Regions from separate parts of the Mesorhizobium sp. WSM4846 genome, predicted to be linked through region 1. Evidence: predicted binding sites of a transcription regulator. Region 1 holds the regulator's gene; each other region holds the start of a gene.
What was found. Region 1 encodes LexA, which represses DNA repair genes until DNA is damaged. Its sites were predicted from a motif close to TGTTCNNNNTGTGTTCNG; they were not measured.
Positions count from the first base shown of each region.

Region 1 (4,779 bases):
AGGTCGCCGAACTGGTCGGCGGCGAGATCCGCAGCTTTACGCTGACCCCGGAAGCGGTCGGGCTGAAGCGGCATACCAAGGACGAGTTGCGCGGCGGCGATGCCGCCTACAACGCCCAGGCGCTACGCGACATGCTGGGCGGCGCTGCCGGCGCCTTTCGCGATACGGTGCTGATGAACGCCGGCGCCGGACTGGTGGTGGCGGGAAAGGCGACGACGCTTGCCGATGGCATGGCGACGGCGTCGCAAGCCATCGACAGCGGCCGGGCGCTGAAGGTGCTTGACCGGCTGGTCGAGATTTCGAACGGATAGCGCCGTGTCTGATATCCTGCGCAAGATCGAAGCCTACAAGCGCGACGAGATCGCGGCGGCGAAGGCGCGGGTGCCGCTTGCCGAAATCAAGGCGCGGGCAAAGGCTGCCGACGCACCACGCGGCTTTCTCTCGGCCCTTGAAGCCAAACGCAAATCCGGCAGTTTCGCGCTGATCGCCGAGATCAAGAAGGCGAGCCCGTCCAAGGGCCTGATCCGCGCCGATTTCGATCCGCCGGCGCTGGCCACGGCCTATGCCGAAGGTGGGGCTGCCTGCCTGTCGGTGCTGACCGATGCGCCGTCTTTCCAGGGGGCGCCTGAATTCCTCACCGATGCGCGCAGCGCCGTGAGGTTGCCGGCTTTGCGCAAGGATTTTCTGTTCGAGCCCTACCAGGTGTTCGAGGCCCGTGCGTGGGGCGCGGACGCCATCCTGATCATCATGGCGAGCGTCGATGACGCCGTGGCCAGGGAACTCGAAACGACGGCGTTCGAGCTCGGCATGGACGCGCTGGTCGAGGTGCACGACGAGGCCGAGACGGAACGCGCGCTGAAACTGTCGTCGCGGCTGATCGGCATCAACAACCGCAATCTGCGGACGTTCGAAACCAGCATCGAGACATCGGAGCGGCTCGCGGCGATGGTGCCGGCCGACCGGCTGCTGGTCAGCGAGAGCGGTATTTTCTCGCACCAGGACTGCCGCAGGCTGGAACGGAGCGACATCTGCACTTTCCTCGTCGGCGAGAGCCTGATGCGGCAACAGGACGTGGCCACTGCGACGCACCTGCTTTTGACGGGCAAGGCGCCCGCCAATGCATCTGCCCGAAAATCGGAATCGATGTTCGGAGAGCATGATGCATAGATATAAAGCGTTAGAATGTACTTTGTGCGTTCAAACGGACGCACGTCGCTCCAGGGTGACCTGACGATGTCGGCCGCCCTCACCCATCTTGGCGCGGAAGGCGAAGCCAATATGGTCGATGTCGGCGACAAGGCGGAGACGACCCGCACGGCAATCGCCGAAGGTCTTGTCTCGATGCGGCCCGAAACGCTGAAAATGATTCTCGACGGCGATGCCAAGAAAGGCGACGTGCTGGGCACGGCGCGCATCGCCGGCATCATGGCGGCCAAGAGGACGCATGAGCTGATCCCGCTCTGCCATCCGCTGCTGTTGACCAAGATATCGGTAGACATCGAACCGGACGCGAAGCTGCCCGGCCTGAAGGTCACGGCGCTGGCCCGCGTCACCGGAAAGACCGGCGTCGAGATGGAAGCGCTGACCGCCGTCTCGGTCGCCTGCCTGACCATCTATGATATGGCCAAGGCGGTCGATCGCGGCATGGCGATCTCCGGCATCAGGCTGGTGGAAAAGACCGGCGGCAAATCCGGCGACTACAAGGCGGATGCCCAGGGGGCAGGCCAATAATGGCGCTGCTTGCGGTCGCCGAGGCGCTCGAGCGCCTGCTTGCGGATGCTGCGCCCTTGCAGGCTGAAAGCGTCGCCCTGATGGACGCCGCCGACCGCGTGCTGGCGGGGCCGCTCATGGCGCTCCGCACCCAGCCGCCATTCAACGCGTCGGCCATGGACGGCTATGCCGTGCGGGCCGACGATGTCGCGTCCGTGCCCGCGAGACTTTCGGTGATCGGCATGGCGCCGGCCGGACGCGGCTTTGCCGGGACAGTCGGCCCGGCGCAGGCCGTGCGCATCTTCACCGGCGCGCCGCTTCCCGCAGGCGCCGACACCATTGTCATCCAGGAGAATGTCCGCGACCTCGGCGGCGGCATGATCGAAGTGACCGCGCCGACGGTTGAAGGCCGCAACATCCGCCGCCTCGGGCTCGATTTCTCGAAGGGCGACTTGCTGCTGGAGAAAGGCCGCCTGCTTGATCCGGCGGCATTGTCGCTGGCGGCGTCGGCCAACCATCAGCAGGTCAGCGTGGTGAAACGGCCGCTGGTCGCCATCATCGCTACCGGCGACGAATTGCTGCCGCCGGGCAGCGACCTTGGCCCCGACCAGATCATCTCCTCCAATGCCTATGGCGTCGCCGCCGCGGCCCGCTTGGTCGGCGCCAGCGCACTCGATCTCGGTATCGCCGCCGACCGCAAGGAGGCGATCGCCGCGCTGGTGACGAAAGCCGTCGACGCAGGCGCCGAAATCATCGTCACGCTGGGCGGCGCCTCGGTCGGTGACCACGACCTCGTCCATGACGTGCTGACCGGTGAAGGCATGGCGCTCGATTTCTGGAAAATCGCCATGCGGCCCGGCAAGCCACTGATGTTCGGGCGGCTGGGCGACATCCGCTGCATCGGCCTGCCCGGCAATCCGGTGGCCAGCCTGGTCTGCACGCAACTCTTTCTGAAGCCGCTGCTGGCGCGGCTCGGCGGCCGCGCTTTTCGCCAGGACATGCGTCAGGCGCGGCTTGGCGCCGCCATGCCGGCCAACGATCTCAGACAGGACTATGTACGCGCGGTGGTGAAGGAAGAAGCCGGCACGCTTGAGGCAACGCCGTTCAGTATCCAGGATTCCTCGATGCTCAGAATGCTGGCCGACGCCAACGGACTGGTCGTGCGCGAGCCATTCGCTCCCGCGGCCGCAGCGGGCACCGCCTGCAGCGTGCTGATGCTACGCTGAACAAAGCGTCAACACATTCATTAAACTTTAAATGGTTGCGGAACACAACTGGAACAGATAGTGTTTGTTCTGGGTTTGTTTTTCTGATTCTGTTGGGGGTCGCGATGCTGACACGCAAACAACATGAACTGCTGATGTTCATCCACGAGCGGCTGAAGGAAAGCGGCATTCCGCCCTCGTTCGACGAGATGAAGGAAGCGCTCGACCTCGCCTCCAAATCGGGGATCCACCGGCTGATCACGGCGCTGGAGGAACGCGGTTTCATTCGCCGCCTGCCCAACCGCGCCCGCGCGCTGGAGGTGCTGCGCCTGCCCGATTCGATCGCGCCGGGCCTCAATGCGGCGCGCAAATTCTCGCCGAGCGTCATTCAAGGCAGCCTTGGGCAAGGCGGCCTTGGACAGGGCGGCCTCGGACGGCAGATCAAGCCGGCGCCTTCGCGCATGCGTGCGGCCGGCAATGACGACGACGTCGTTGCCACTGTCTCCATACCGGTGATGGGCCGCATCGCTGCCGGTGTGCCGATCGACGCCATCCAGCACCAGACGCATTCGATCTCGGTGCCACCGGACATGATCACCGGCGGCACGCACTACGCGCTGGAGGTCAAGGGAGATTCGATGATCGAGGCCGGCATCTTCGACGGCGACACGGTCATCATCCGCAACGCCGACACCGCCCAGCCTGGCGAGATCATTGTCGCTCTGGTCGACGAGGAGGAAGCGACGCTGAAGCGTTTCCGCCGCAAAGGTGCCTCGATCGCACTGGAAGCCGCCAATCCGGCCTACGAGACGCGCATCTTCGGGCCGGACCGGGTCAAGGTGCAGGGCAAGCTCGTCGGACTGATCCGGCGTTACTGAACGGCAGGCTTCCTGGGTTTCTCGGCCCTGCGGTATGGCGGCAGGCCCCTCGCCTCGCGCGAAAACCGCCGCTGCTCATGCCAAGGCCTATATGGCTGTCTGACGGCAAAACGGATTTCTGCGGGCGTCGTCGCCGATAGCGGATCGAAGAAGACGGCGGCACTGCCCATGCGAGCGAGCTGCCGTTTGGTGACGACGAGAACCAGCGGGTTGCGGCAGGGTTTGTAATAGGCTGTGGCATCGTCGATGACGATCAAATCCGCAAAGGCACAGGCCGGCCGCGCGGTTTTACGGTTGTCGGCGAGCGCGATGAGCGCGCCGGACGGATGCCGGGCCAGGCATAGGCCGGCAGTGCAGGTGAAAGGCGCTCCCGGCGGCAGGTCGGCCGGATCGGCGATGTCGAACCGCACATCTCCTTTTTCGAATGTCTCCGGCTCGACGATCGTTGTTGAAACCAGCGCATGTTTCCAGTTGTCGGTGGTGAATTCGTTCGAACGCACCCGGTTGACGGCAAGTTCGCCGCCGCCGATCGGCAGTGCCACCAGATGCGCATCCTCCGAGATCAGCACGTCGGGGGTGCGCGTCTCGGAAATCGTCAGCAGGCCGGCGAGCGCAAAGGGAAGTGCCGCAAGCCGCAGCCACGTCGTCGCCATCGTGGATATGACCAGGGCGACCGTCACCAGCAGAACCGATTGCAACGAAATCAGGCCGACTGCATCGACCGGCGAACGCTCCGAGATCCATCCCGAAATTGCAATCATCGCCGTCAGGCCCTTGCCCATCATGTAGAGGAAAGGGCCGTCGAGGCCGAAAGGCATTGCCAAGGCGCTGAGGACGGCCAGGAACATGACGATCGTGACGATCGGCATGACCGCCAGATTGGCGAACAGGCTGAGCGGCGAGACGCGCTGGAAGTGCCAGATGGCGAAGAGCGCGGTGGCGCTGCCGGCAATGATGGAGGTCATTGCGATGGTGCCTGCCCCAGC
Region 1 covers NZ_JBVVPZ010000015.1:14,694-19,472, reverse strand. Annotated here, with positions in the region: gene trpD (anthranilate phosphoribosyltransferase) at 1-311, shown strand, start outside; gene trpC (indole-3-glycerol phosphate synthase TrpC) at 316-1,167, shown strand; gene moaC (cyclic pyranopterin monophosphate synthase MoaC) at 1,234-1,731, shown strand; gene AC0L15_RS14810 (molybdopterin molybdotransferase MoeA) at 1,731-2,936, shown strand; gene lexA (transcriptional repressor LexA) at 3,041-3,793, shown strand; gene AC0L15_RS14800 (ComEC/Rec2 family competence protein) at 3,787-4,779, opposite strand, start outside.

Region 2 (4,779 bases), on a different contig from region 1:
GCCAGCTCGGTGTGCGGCGTGGTCTCCAGCGCCTTCTGCCAGCGCTCGAAATTGGCGGCGACTTCGCGCAGCGCTGCGCGCGGCTTTGGCTTCAGCTCGTCGCTCTCGGCGAGTTTTTCCGCAGCCTCCAGCATCGGGATGCGCAGCGCCCTGGCGGTGTCGTGGATCTGGCGGATGGTGGCTTCGCCCAGCCCGCGCTTCGGCACGTTGACGATGCGCTCGAAGGCGAGGTCGTCTGCGCCTTGCGCGACGACGCGGAAGAAGGCGAGGGCGTCGCGGATTTCGAGGCGCTCGTAAAAGCGCGGGCCGCCGATGACGCGGTAGTTGAGGCCGAGGGTGACGAAGCGGTCCTCGAACTCGCGCATCTGGAAGGACGCGCGGACAAGAATGGCCATGTCGTTGAGATTGTGCTTCTGCCGCTGGTAGGCCTCGATGGTTTCGCCAACGGCGCGGGCCTCTTCCTCGGAATCCCAGGCGGCATGGACATGCACCTTCTCGTCGTCCTCGGCGATTTTTTCGGTGAACAGCGTCTTGCCGAAGCGGCTTTCATTGTGGGCGATGAGGTGGGAGGCTGTGCCGAGGATGTGCGCGGTAGAGCGGTAGTTGCGTTCCAGCCGGATGATCGTGGCGCCGGGAAAATCCTTGTCGAAGCGCAGGATGTTGTCGACTTCGGCCCCGCGCCAGCCATAGATCGACTGGTCGTCGTCGCCGACGCAGCAGATGTTGACTTTATTCTCGCTCACGGGCTGTTCCGCGCCTGCCGGCGCGGGCCCGACCCCCCTTTTTTGCGCGCCTTCGGCGTCGCGGGAGGGGCCTCGCAACGGCTCGGACGCCCGGTCGGGCTTGCGGCCTTCGGCCGTTCGCAAACCTGTTGATGTTGAAGCTCGTCCGGCATCCGGCCGCTGCGCCAGCAGCCGCAGCCACATGTATTGAGCCGTGTTGGTGTCCTGGTACTCGTCGACGAGGATGTAGCGGAAGCGCTTGTGGTATTCCTTCAGCACGTCCGGATTGGCGCGGAAGATGCGGATCGGGTGGCACAGAAGATCGCCGAAGTCGCAGGCATTCAGCGTCTTCAGCCGCTCCTGATAGGCCTTGTAGAGCTCGCGGCCCTTGCCGTTGGCGAAGGCGCGGGCGTCGCCCTCGGCAATCTCGGCGGGGCCAAGCCCCTTGTTCTTCCAGCCGTCGATCATCTGGGCGAACTGCTTGGCCGGCCAGCGTTTGTCGTCCAGTCCTTCGGCCTGGATGAGCTGCTTGATCAGGCGCACGACGTCGTCGGTGTCGAGAATGGTGAAGTCGGATTTGAGCCCGGCAAGCTCGGCGTGGCGGCGCAGCAGCTTGACACCGATCGAGTGGAAGGTGCCGAGCCACGGCATGCCTTCGACATTGCCTTCGCCGATCAGCAGGCCGATGCGCTGCTTCATCTCGCGCGCCGCCTTGTTGGTGAAGGTGACGGCGAGGATCTGCGAGGGGAAGGCCCTGCCGGTGGCGAGGATGTGGGCGATGCGGGTGGTCAGGACGCGCGTCTTGCCGGTGCCGGCGCCGGCCAGCACCAGAACCGGACCCTCGGTGGTTTCCACCGCCAGCCGCTGCTCGGGGTTGAGCCCGTTCAGATAATCGGGCGCATTGGCATGGCCGCTGCGGGCAGCCATGGCGCGCGCAGCAATGCCCGACGGGGCCACGGGCCGCGCGTTCGGTTCATCAAAAAAAGGCATATCTTCCGAAAAGCCGGACATCTTCCCCGAATGTAGTGATTCGGCAGCGAAAGGCCAGAAGTGTCTCCGTTTTGTTCTCTGTCCAGCCGGGGGAGTTGCAAATCCGATGGCACGCCAGCCATAGCGCCGGCCTGCTCGACAGGCACGGCGGGTCGGAGAAAGTGGGACAGCGCACCAGTCGAACGGTGTCATCCTGGACCAGCCGCCGGTCTGGCGGACCTGTGCTCGCGTCAGCAGCGCCTCACCGATCCGTGACTGGACCGTGCGGGCTTCTACCCTATCTTGCGCGGCGGACATGTTCCCGAAGCCGAGGAGAGCGCCATGACAAAACCGAGCCCTGCCAACCCCGCCGTCAACAGACCCGCCATTACCCAAGCTATGATCGACGCGTATGACGAATACACGCATCTGACGCTCGACCGGCGGCGCTTCATGGAACAATTGACCAGGCTTGCCGGATCAGGTGCGGCGGCCGCCGCAATCGCGCCGCTGCTGGCGGCGAATTCAGCCCGGGCGGCGATAGTTGCCGACGACGATTCACGCGTGACCGGCGAGGACATCAGCTATCCCGGCAGCGGTGGCGAGATGAAGGGCTATCTGGTCAAGCCGGCCGGCCAGTCCGGCAAGCTCGGCACCGTCATCGTCGTGCATGAGAACAGGGGGCTCAACCCGCATATACGCGATGTGACGCGGCGCGTGGCGCTGGAAGGCTTCGTTGCGCTCGCCCCGGATTTCCTGTCGCCGCTCGGCGGCACGCCGGCCGACGAAGACAAGGCGCGCGAGCAGTTTTCCAAGCTCGATCCGGCGCAAACCACTGCCAATGCGGTCGCAACGGTCGCTTTCCTTAGGGGCAGCGAGGATGGCAACGGCAAGGTCGGCGCGGTCGGCTTCTGCTGGGGCGGCGCCACGGTGAACACACTGGCTGCCAATGCGCCGGATCTGGCTGCCGCTGTCGCCTATTACGGCATGCAGCCGAAGGCCGAGGATGTGCCGAAGATCAAGGCGGCGCTGCTGCTGCATTATGCCGGGCTCGACACCCGCATCAATGCCGGTATCGACGCCTTCAGGAAGGAGCTCGATGCAGCCGAAGTCGAGTACACGATCCATGTCTATGAAGGCGCCAATCATGCCTTTAACAATGACACGTCGGCGGCTCGCTACGACAAGAACGCGGCGGACCTCGCCTGGGGCCGGACGATCGCCTTTCTCAAGGAGAAGCTTGCCTGATCAGGCATTTGCCGGTTTGTGAAAAGCGACGCCAGCCACCACCAGCGCGATGCCGATGCAGTCGGTTGGGCTGGGTATCTGGCGGAGCACAATAACGCCGATCAGCGTGGCGGTGACCGGCAGCAACGACAGCATCAGTGCGAAGCTCGGTCGCGGCAGCCGCGACATGGCAAGCTGGTCGCAGATATAGGGGATGACCGACGAGCAGATGCCGACGCCGACGGCGGCGATGAGCAGTGGCGGCGTCGTGAAAGCCGGCAGCGCATCGGTGAAGCCGATCGGCAGCACGATGAGGAAGGCGACCGCCATGGCTGCGCCCAGTCCGGCGATGCCGTCGCCAGCGCCGGCGCGGGCAACGCGATGGCCAAGCATGATGTAGCCGACGAACAGCGCGCCGTTGAGGAAAGCCCAGAACAGGCCAATCGGGTCGCTTGACCATTTGACGTCGATGAGCAGCAAGGTGCCGGTGACGGCAACGGCAAGCGCTGCGAGGTTGCGCGGGCTTCTGACGCCGATCAGCGCAACGCCGATGGTGCCGACGAATTCGATCGCCGCGACCAGCGAGATCGGCAAGCGCTCGAGTGCCAGGTAGAAGGAGCAATTCATCACGCCGAGGCAGGCGCCAAAACCGAGAAGCAGCAGCCATGTCGGCCCGTCGGCGCGGGCGAAGGCCGTCCACGGCCGGGTTAGCGGCGCGAAGACAATGGCGGCCGTGACGATGCGCAGCCAGGCCATGCCGAGCACGCCGACATGCGGGAAAAGCAGCACGGCGAAAGCCGGCCCGAGATAATGAAACACAGCGCTGACACCGAACCAGACATGCGGCGGCAGCGATGTCGCCAGCCTGCCAAACTCAGGGCCGGCGAGGGCAGGGATAGCAGCTGGGGCTTGCGCTTGATCGTCCATAGGATCATTATCGCAGGCAGTTTTACCTGTTTATATGGGTAATGGCCAGCCAAAGAGATAATTTTTTCTCTTAAACAAAGGAGTTTTTCCTGAAACGCGTTCGAAACGAAAATGTTGATCTGGATGCGGCGGATCTGAAAATCCTGTGCCTGCTGGAAAAGGATGCGCGCACCAGCACCGCCGAACTGGCGCGCTCGGTCGGCCTGTCAGCGCCGAGCGTGGCCGAACGCATCAAGCGGCTGCAGGAGAGCGGCGTGATCGAGGCCTACACTGTGCGGATCGACCCGGCCGCGCTCGGCATGAAGCTGTCGGCATGGCTGCGGATCAGGCCGGTGCCCGGGCAGTTGGCTGTGGTCGCCGAGATCATCCGCGACTTGCCGGAAATCGCCCAGTGCGATCGGGTGACCGGCGAGGACTGTTTCATCGCGCTGGCGCATGTCGGTTCGGTGGCCGAGCTCGAACGGGTGATCGACCGCATCATTCCGTTTGCGATGACCAACACCGCAATTATCCAGTCGTCGCCGGTGGTGGCGCGTTCGCCGCTGGCGGCAGTGAAGCACCAGCCCTGATGGTTGAGGTGGTCGCTCGTCAGTACATCATCTTGACTGGAAACGTCGCGCCGCCCCTGATCGCCCTGCCGGGCTTCTCTCCCCGTATAGAGACGGGGGAGAAGAACGCTGTCATCAATGGTTTCGCCAATTTGCGGGCGTTGCTGGAAGAGCGCCGAGGCTGCGGCAAGCTTCCTTCTCCCCGTCACCATACGGGGAGAAGGTGGCGGCAGCCGGATGAGGGGCGGCGCAAACGCACCAGAAAAAGCAATCGAACAACGAACCTACTTTTCCCGCACCGATCAGGCGTGGCCGCGCTTCATCCGTGCTTGCTTCAGGATGGCGCGCCAGCGGATCATGGCGAAAGGGATCGGCTCGTTGTTGTT
Region 2 covers NZ_JBVVPZ010000009.1:95,330-100,108, forward strand. Annotated here, with positions in the region: gene AC0L15_RS11030 (ATP-dependent helicase) at 1-1,733, opposite strand, end outside; gene AC0L15_RS11035 (dienelactone hydrolase family protein) at 2,034-2,939, shown strand; gene AC0L15_RS11040 (EamA family transporter) at 2,940-3,845, opposite strand; gene AC0L15_RS11045 (Lrp/AsnC family transcriptional regulator) at 3,935-4,414, shown strand; gene AC0L15_RS11050 (hypothetical protein) at 4,696-4,779, opposite strand, start outside.
Region 2: a site for LexA is predicted at 1,774-1,791, ahead of AC0L15_RS11030 (ATP-dependent helicase). Genes of this name have one in related genera too.

Region 3 (4,779 bases), on a different contig from region 1:
TCGACACCGGGCTGATCGGCAGGCACCAGCAAGCGCTGACCGCAGTGCCGCCGCCGAGCAGCGAGATCGTCGCCGCGGCCGCACTTGCGGCGTCCGGCGCCGGGGCTCAGGCGCCGACCCGCGACCCGTGGTCGTCGCTTGCCGGCTATGCGCATTTCCACGCGATGGCGCGGCGCACGCGGCTTCGCTACGGCGAGGACGATATCCTGGCGCTTGTATCGATGCGGCCGGACGGGCGCTGCCAGGTGGCACTGGACGCACCTTATGACAGCGCGCTTGATCTTCGCGCTGCCCCTCGCCTCGCCCGCTGGCCAGGCCATGTCACTGTCTTTTCAGGCGCCGTCGGCTACAGCTTCGCGGTGCCAGACCCGTTGGCAAGGGCCGACGAAATCGCCGCCGGTGCCGACAGCCTGCGCGCGCCGATGCCGGGGCTGGTCAAGCTGGTGCGCGCGGCAAAAGGCGAAGCCGTCATCAAGGGCCAGCCGCTGTTGATCCTGGAAGCGATGAAGATGGAGCACACGATTTCCGCCACGCATGACGGGACGATCGCCGAGATCGCAACAGAGGGCGCGCAGGTCACCGATGGAACGGTGCTGGTCCGTTTTGCCGAGGAAGCCCACGGCTGACGCTGTTCATCCAAGGAGAGGCGACGACGGAAGACGCGCGCCACAAACGCATCACCATATGAAAATGGCCGGATCTGCCCCGGCCATCTCCGATTGTCGCCAGGCGCTAAAGCGCGTCGCACGCGACGCGCTTTAATTCTTGTTTTTGTGCATGTCGTTTTCGCAAAACCGCTGCGCACTTTTGCGCGACATGCAAACGGCGATCAAGGCTGGATCGGCGCGTATTTGCCGTCGTGCCACTGGTTGATGTCGTAGCTGACGTTCTTGAGGTCGCCCTTTTCATCGAAAGTGACAGGGCCGACGACGGTGCTGATCGACTCACCGTTCTTCAGCGCTTCGGCAACCTTGGCAGGGTCGTCGCTGCCGGCGCGCTTGATGCCCTCGGCAAAGGCCTGGATCACGGCATAGGAGAACAGCGTAAAGCCCTCGGGCACGAAGCCGCCCGCCTTGATCTTTTCGATGGCCTGCTTGGCTTCGGGCTTCGCCTGCGGATCCGACGGGAAGACGAACATGGTGCCTTCGCCGGCCGGGCCGGCAACCTGCCAGAATTCCGGCGTGGCAATCGAGTCCGGCATGATCAGCTGGAACTTGAAGTCCTGTTCCGCCGACTGGCGCAGGATGAGGCCGGCCTCTGGGTGGTAGCCGCCGAAATAGACCACATCAGCCTTCAGCTCCTTGAGCTTGGTGACAAGCGCCGAATAGTCCTTTTCGCCGGCGTTGATGCCCTCGTAGAGGATCTCGTTGAGGCCGTTCTGGTTCATCGTCGCCTTGACGGCATCGGCCACGCCCTGCCCATAGGCGCTCTTGTCATGCATGATGACGACCTTCTTGCCGGCGTATTTCTTGGCGATCCATGGACCGATGAAGGCGCCCTGCGCATCGTCGCGCGTATAAAGGCGCATGATCGTCGGCCAGCCGGATTTCGCCGCCGCGTCCGTCAGCTCCGGGTTCGACGAAGCCGGACTCATCATCATCGCACCGGCTTCGGCATAGACGGCCGAGGCCGGGATGCTCGAGCCCGAGCAGGCATGGCCATCGATGAACTTGACGCCGTTGGCGACGATGCGGTTGGCGACCGAAACCGCCTGCTTCGGATCGCACTGGTCATCCTGGACGTCGAGCTTGATCTGGCGGCCGTCGACGCCGCCGGCGGCGTTGATCGCGTCGGCCGCGGCTTGCGCGCCCTGCTTGAACTGGTCGCCGATGGTGGCAAGCTGTCCGGTCATCGGTCCGACCACCGAAAAGGTGATGTCTTCGGCGAAGGCAACCGGCGCACTCATCACCAGGCCGACAATGGCCGCGCTCAAAATACCCAACTTTTTCATGGCGATACAACTCCTCCGCTCGCGCGCGGCCGCTCCGGCCGCGCCTCTTCCAGAATAGGTGGGAGAATTTCACCCTTCGCCAAGCCTGTCTTGGCGCATCGGCAGCACTCGATTGGGCCTGCCGCCTTTCTGTTGACCATGATCTTTTTGTAAAAACCGGCTTCCACTTTTTGGGATCATGGTCCGAAAACGCGAAAAGCCGCGCCTGCCTTGTTCCGGCCGGTCGCGGCTTTGTCGATCGAACAATCCCGAACGCTCCCACGCGCGCCCCGAAACCGCTCGCCTTCCCTGTCGTCGCGCAGCTGGGCGTTATCCGGCCTGCCACGTTCTTGTCATTTGTTGGTCCGGCCGTCTTCCCGCGGCCTTGTTCTTGCCGGTCCGGCCGTCTTCGCGCGGCCTTGAAGCATCCCTGTCGGTGATCTCAGTGTCTGATGAACTCCGGGCCTGATGAGCTCAGGCCTAGACTTAGTGCATCGTCATCCATTCGCGGGCTTCGCGCAGCGCCCTGGCGATCTCGACCTTCGACATGGCGGCCGACAGTTCCGAGCGCAGTTCCGCGGCCCGGACCGAGCCCTTGATCGCAGCGATGTTGAACCATTTGTGGGCGGCGACGACATCGGTCTCGCAATCGCGGCCGATCGCATACATCATGCCCAGTTCGAAAAGAATGTCGGCTTGGGCAGTTGCCCCCATGGCGCCGAAGCCGGCTTCAGGCATTTCAAAACGTGCCATTTCAATCCCCTGTTCTAGCCCCTGTCAGGCTCCCGAGAGCTGCCTCGTTCTGTCCCTTGGAAACCCTTGGGGCGGCTGCTCTTTCGATGCTTTCGAGAATGAACCGAAGGCTTGAATCCGTCGTTAAACGGCGTGCTTAATTTGAGGAAAACAAAGCTAAAACAAGAGGTAAACGCCGAAATTCATTAACGATGCAAAGCCAGCAATTGCGCCGGTTTGCGCCAAAATTGATGAAAATTTGCGAGGCGCAAAGCAAGACTCCGCTAACCACGGAAGACAAAGCCAGCATGCCCGGCATTTCTTTTCTCGCCGACCAGACCGCTTCGGGCGGCTGGAAAAATCCTGAAGTCTTCCGCAGCGGCACCGCTTTTGTTTCGTCGGGAGGTGGATTAGCTTACGTTTGCGTAAGAGGCAGACCGGCGGGGGCGCAACAACGCCCGGCCGGATGCCCACAGGGAGGAGAAACATGTTTCGCAAAATCAGCATGGCCCTCGCGGCCACATTGATCATGGCCGGCACGGCTTGGGCCGACCCGATCGAAGGCAACTGGAAAACGCAAGCCGGTTCGACTGCCGCCATCACGGGCGGTGGCGACGCATTTTCCATCACGCTCAAATCTGGCAAGTTTGCCGGCAAGCGCCTCGGTTCGTTCAAGGTGTCCGGCGCCAACAAATATACGGGGACGATAACCGACCCGGAGACCGACAAGACCTATTCCGGCAAGGCCTCGGTCTCAGGCGCTTCGCTCAAGATGAGCGGCTGCGTGCTCGGCGGGCTGATCTGCCGGAGCCAGACCTGGCACAAGCTCTGATCGTTTCGACTGCACCACAATGAAAACGGGGCCGCTAAGGCCCCGTTTTTGTTCGCGCCTCTGTGTTTGCGAACTCCGATCGATCGCGCAGGCTGCGCCTTCCGCGCCCTAACAGTCCAAATTTGAACCGCAGATGAACGCCGGCATCAGAACCGGTTCAGTTGCATCAGGGCATTCTCATGCGTGTCGAAGGAGACACCACGCCATGTTCGCCCGCCGCTTCACCATCGTCTGCCTGCTGATGAGCCTGTTCGGCATGTCGTTCGCCATCCTGGTTGCCGAGGGGCGCTCGGCCCGCAACTGGGACCAGGCCAATTCCTGCCGGTTCGGTTGCCCGAGCCACCTTCGCCATTGACGCCGACAAAAACCCCCAGAGAGAAGCAACAAGCCATGGACCACATCGTCGCCAACGCCCTCAAGACCCTTCGGCTTGTGCCGCGGGCGACGCTCATCCTGATGGTTCTTGCAGCGCCGGTTCTGGCCGTGCCCACGATGCGCGCCGATGTCGGGTCGATGATCGAAGCGCCGGCGCTGAGGAAGACCGGCGTCGGCTTTGTGCTGTTGGTCAGCCTGCGGCGCGGCTAGGCCAATCGGCCTTCATCAAAACCATGCAAAATAAAAAACGACCCTTCGGCCCCCTCCCAACCGCATGGCCAAGCCTCTATATTGGGTCATGGAAAAGCGAATCTACCCCCAAGCCATAGACTCAGTCGTGATGCCGGAGCCGTTTGGCCGGCAGATCTTCAATGATGCAGCAAAGGCCGTCGCGGCCTTGCAGGCCCTCTACGACCGCAACACCAAATTCCTGCGCGATTCGTTTACGGCGCTCGCCGCAGGCGGCGACAACAACAAGCGCTACCGGGCGTTTTATCCGGAGGTCGGCGTCACCACGACTTCGTTCACCCAGATCGACTCGCGGCAGGCTTACGGCCATATGCCGACGCCCGGGCATTTCTCGACCACCATAACCCAGCCCGCCCTTTTCGAACGCTATCTCATCGAACAGCTTCGCCTGATCATGCGCAATCACGGCGTTCCGGTCACAGTTTCGGAATCGACGACGCCCATCCCGCTGCATTTCGCGTTCCTGGAAGGCTCGCATGTCGACGGCGCGGCAGCCGAGCGCATCAGGCGGCCGATCCGTGACCTGTTCGACGTGCCGGATCTCGACGGCACCGACGACCAGATCGCCAACGGCACGTTCGAAGTGGCGTTAGGCGAAGCCAGGCCATTGGCGGCGTTCACAGCGCAACGCATCGACTACTCGCTGCACCGGATGTCGCAC
Region 3 covers NZ_JBVVPZ010000005.1:25,956-30,734, forward strand. Annotated here, with positions in the region: gene AC0L15_RS06605 (acetyl/propionyl/methylcrotonyl-CoA carboxylase subunit alpha) at 1-626, shown strand, start outside; gene AC0L15_RS06610 (branched-chain amino acid ABC transporter substrate-binding protein) at 830-1,951, opposite strand; gene AC0L15_RS06615 (sel1 repeat family protein) at 2,417-2,683, opposite strand; gene AC0L15_RS06620 (DUF2147 domain-containing protein) at 3,150-3,494, shown strand; gene AC0L15_RS06625 (hypothetical protein) at 3,700-3,849, shown strand; gene AC0L15_RS06630 (hypothetical protein) at 3,885-4,079, shown strand; gene AC0L15_RS06635 (AMP nucleosidase) at 4,210-4,779, shown strand, end outside.
Region 3: a site for LexA is predicted at 2,830-2,847, ahead of AC0L15_RS06615 (sel1 repeat family protein). Genes of this name have one in related genera too.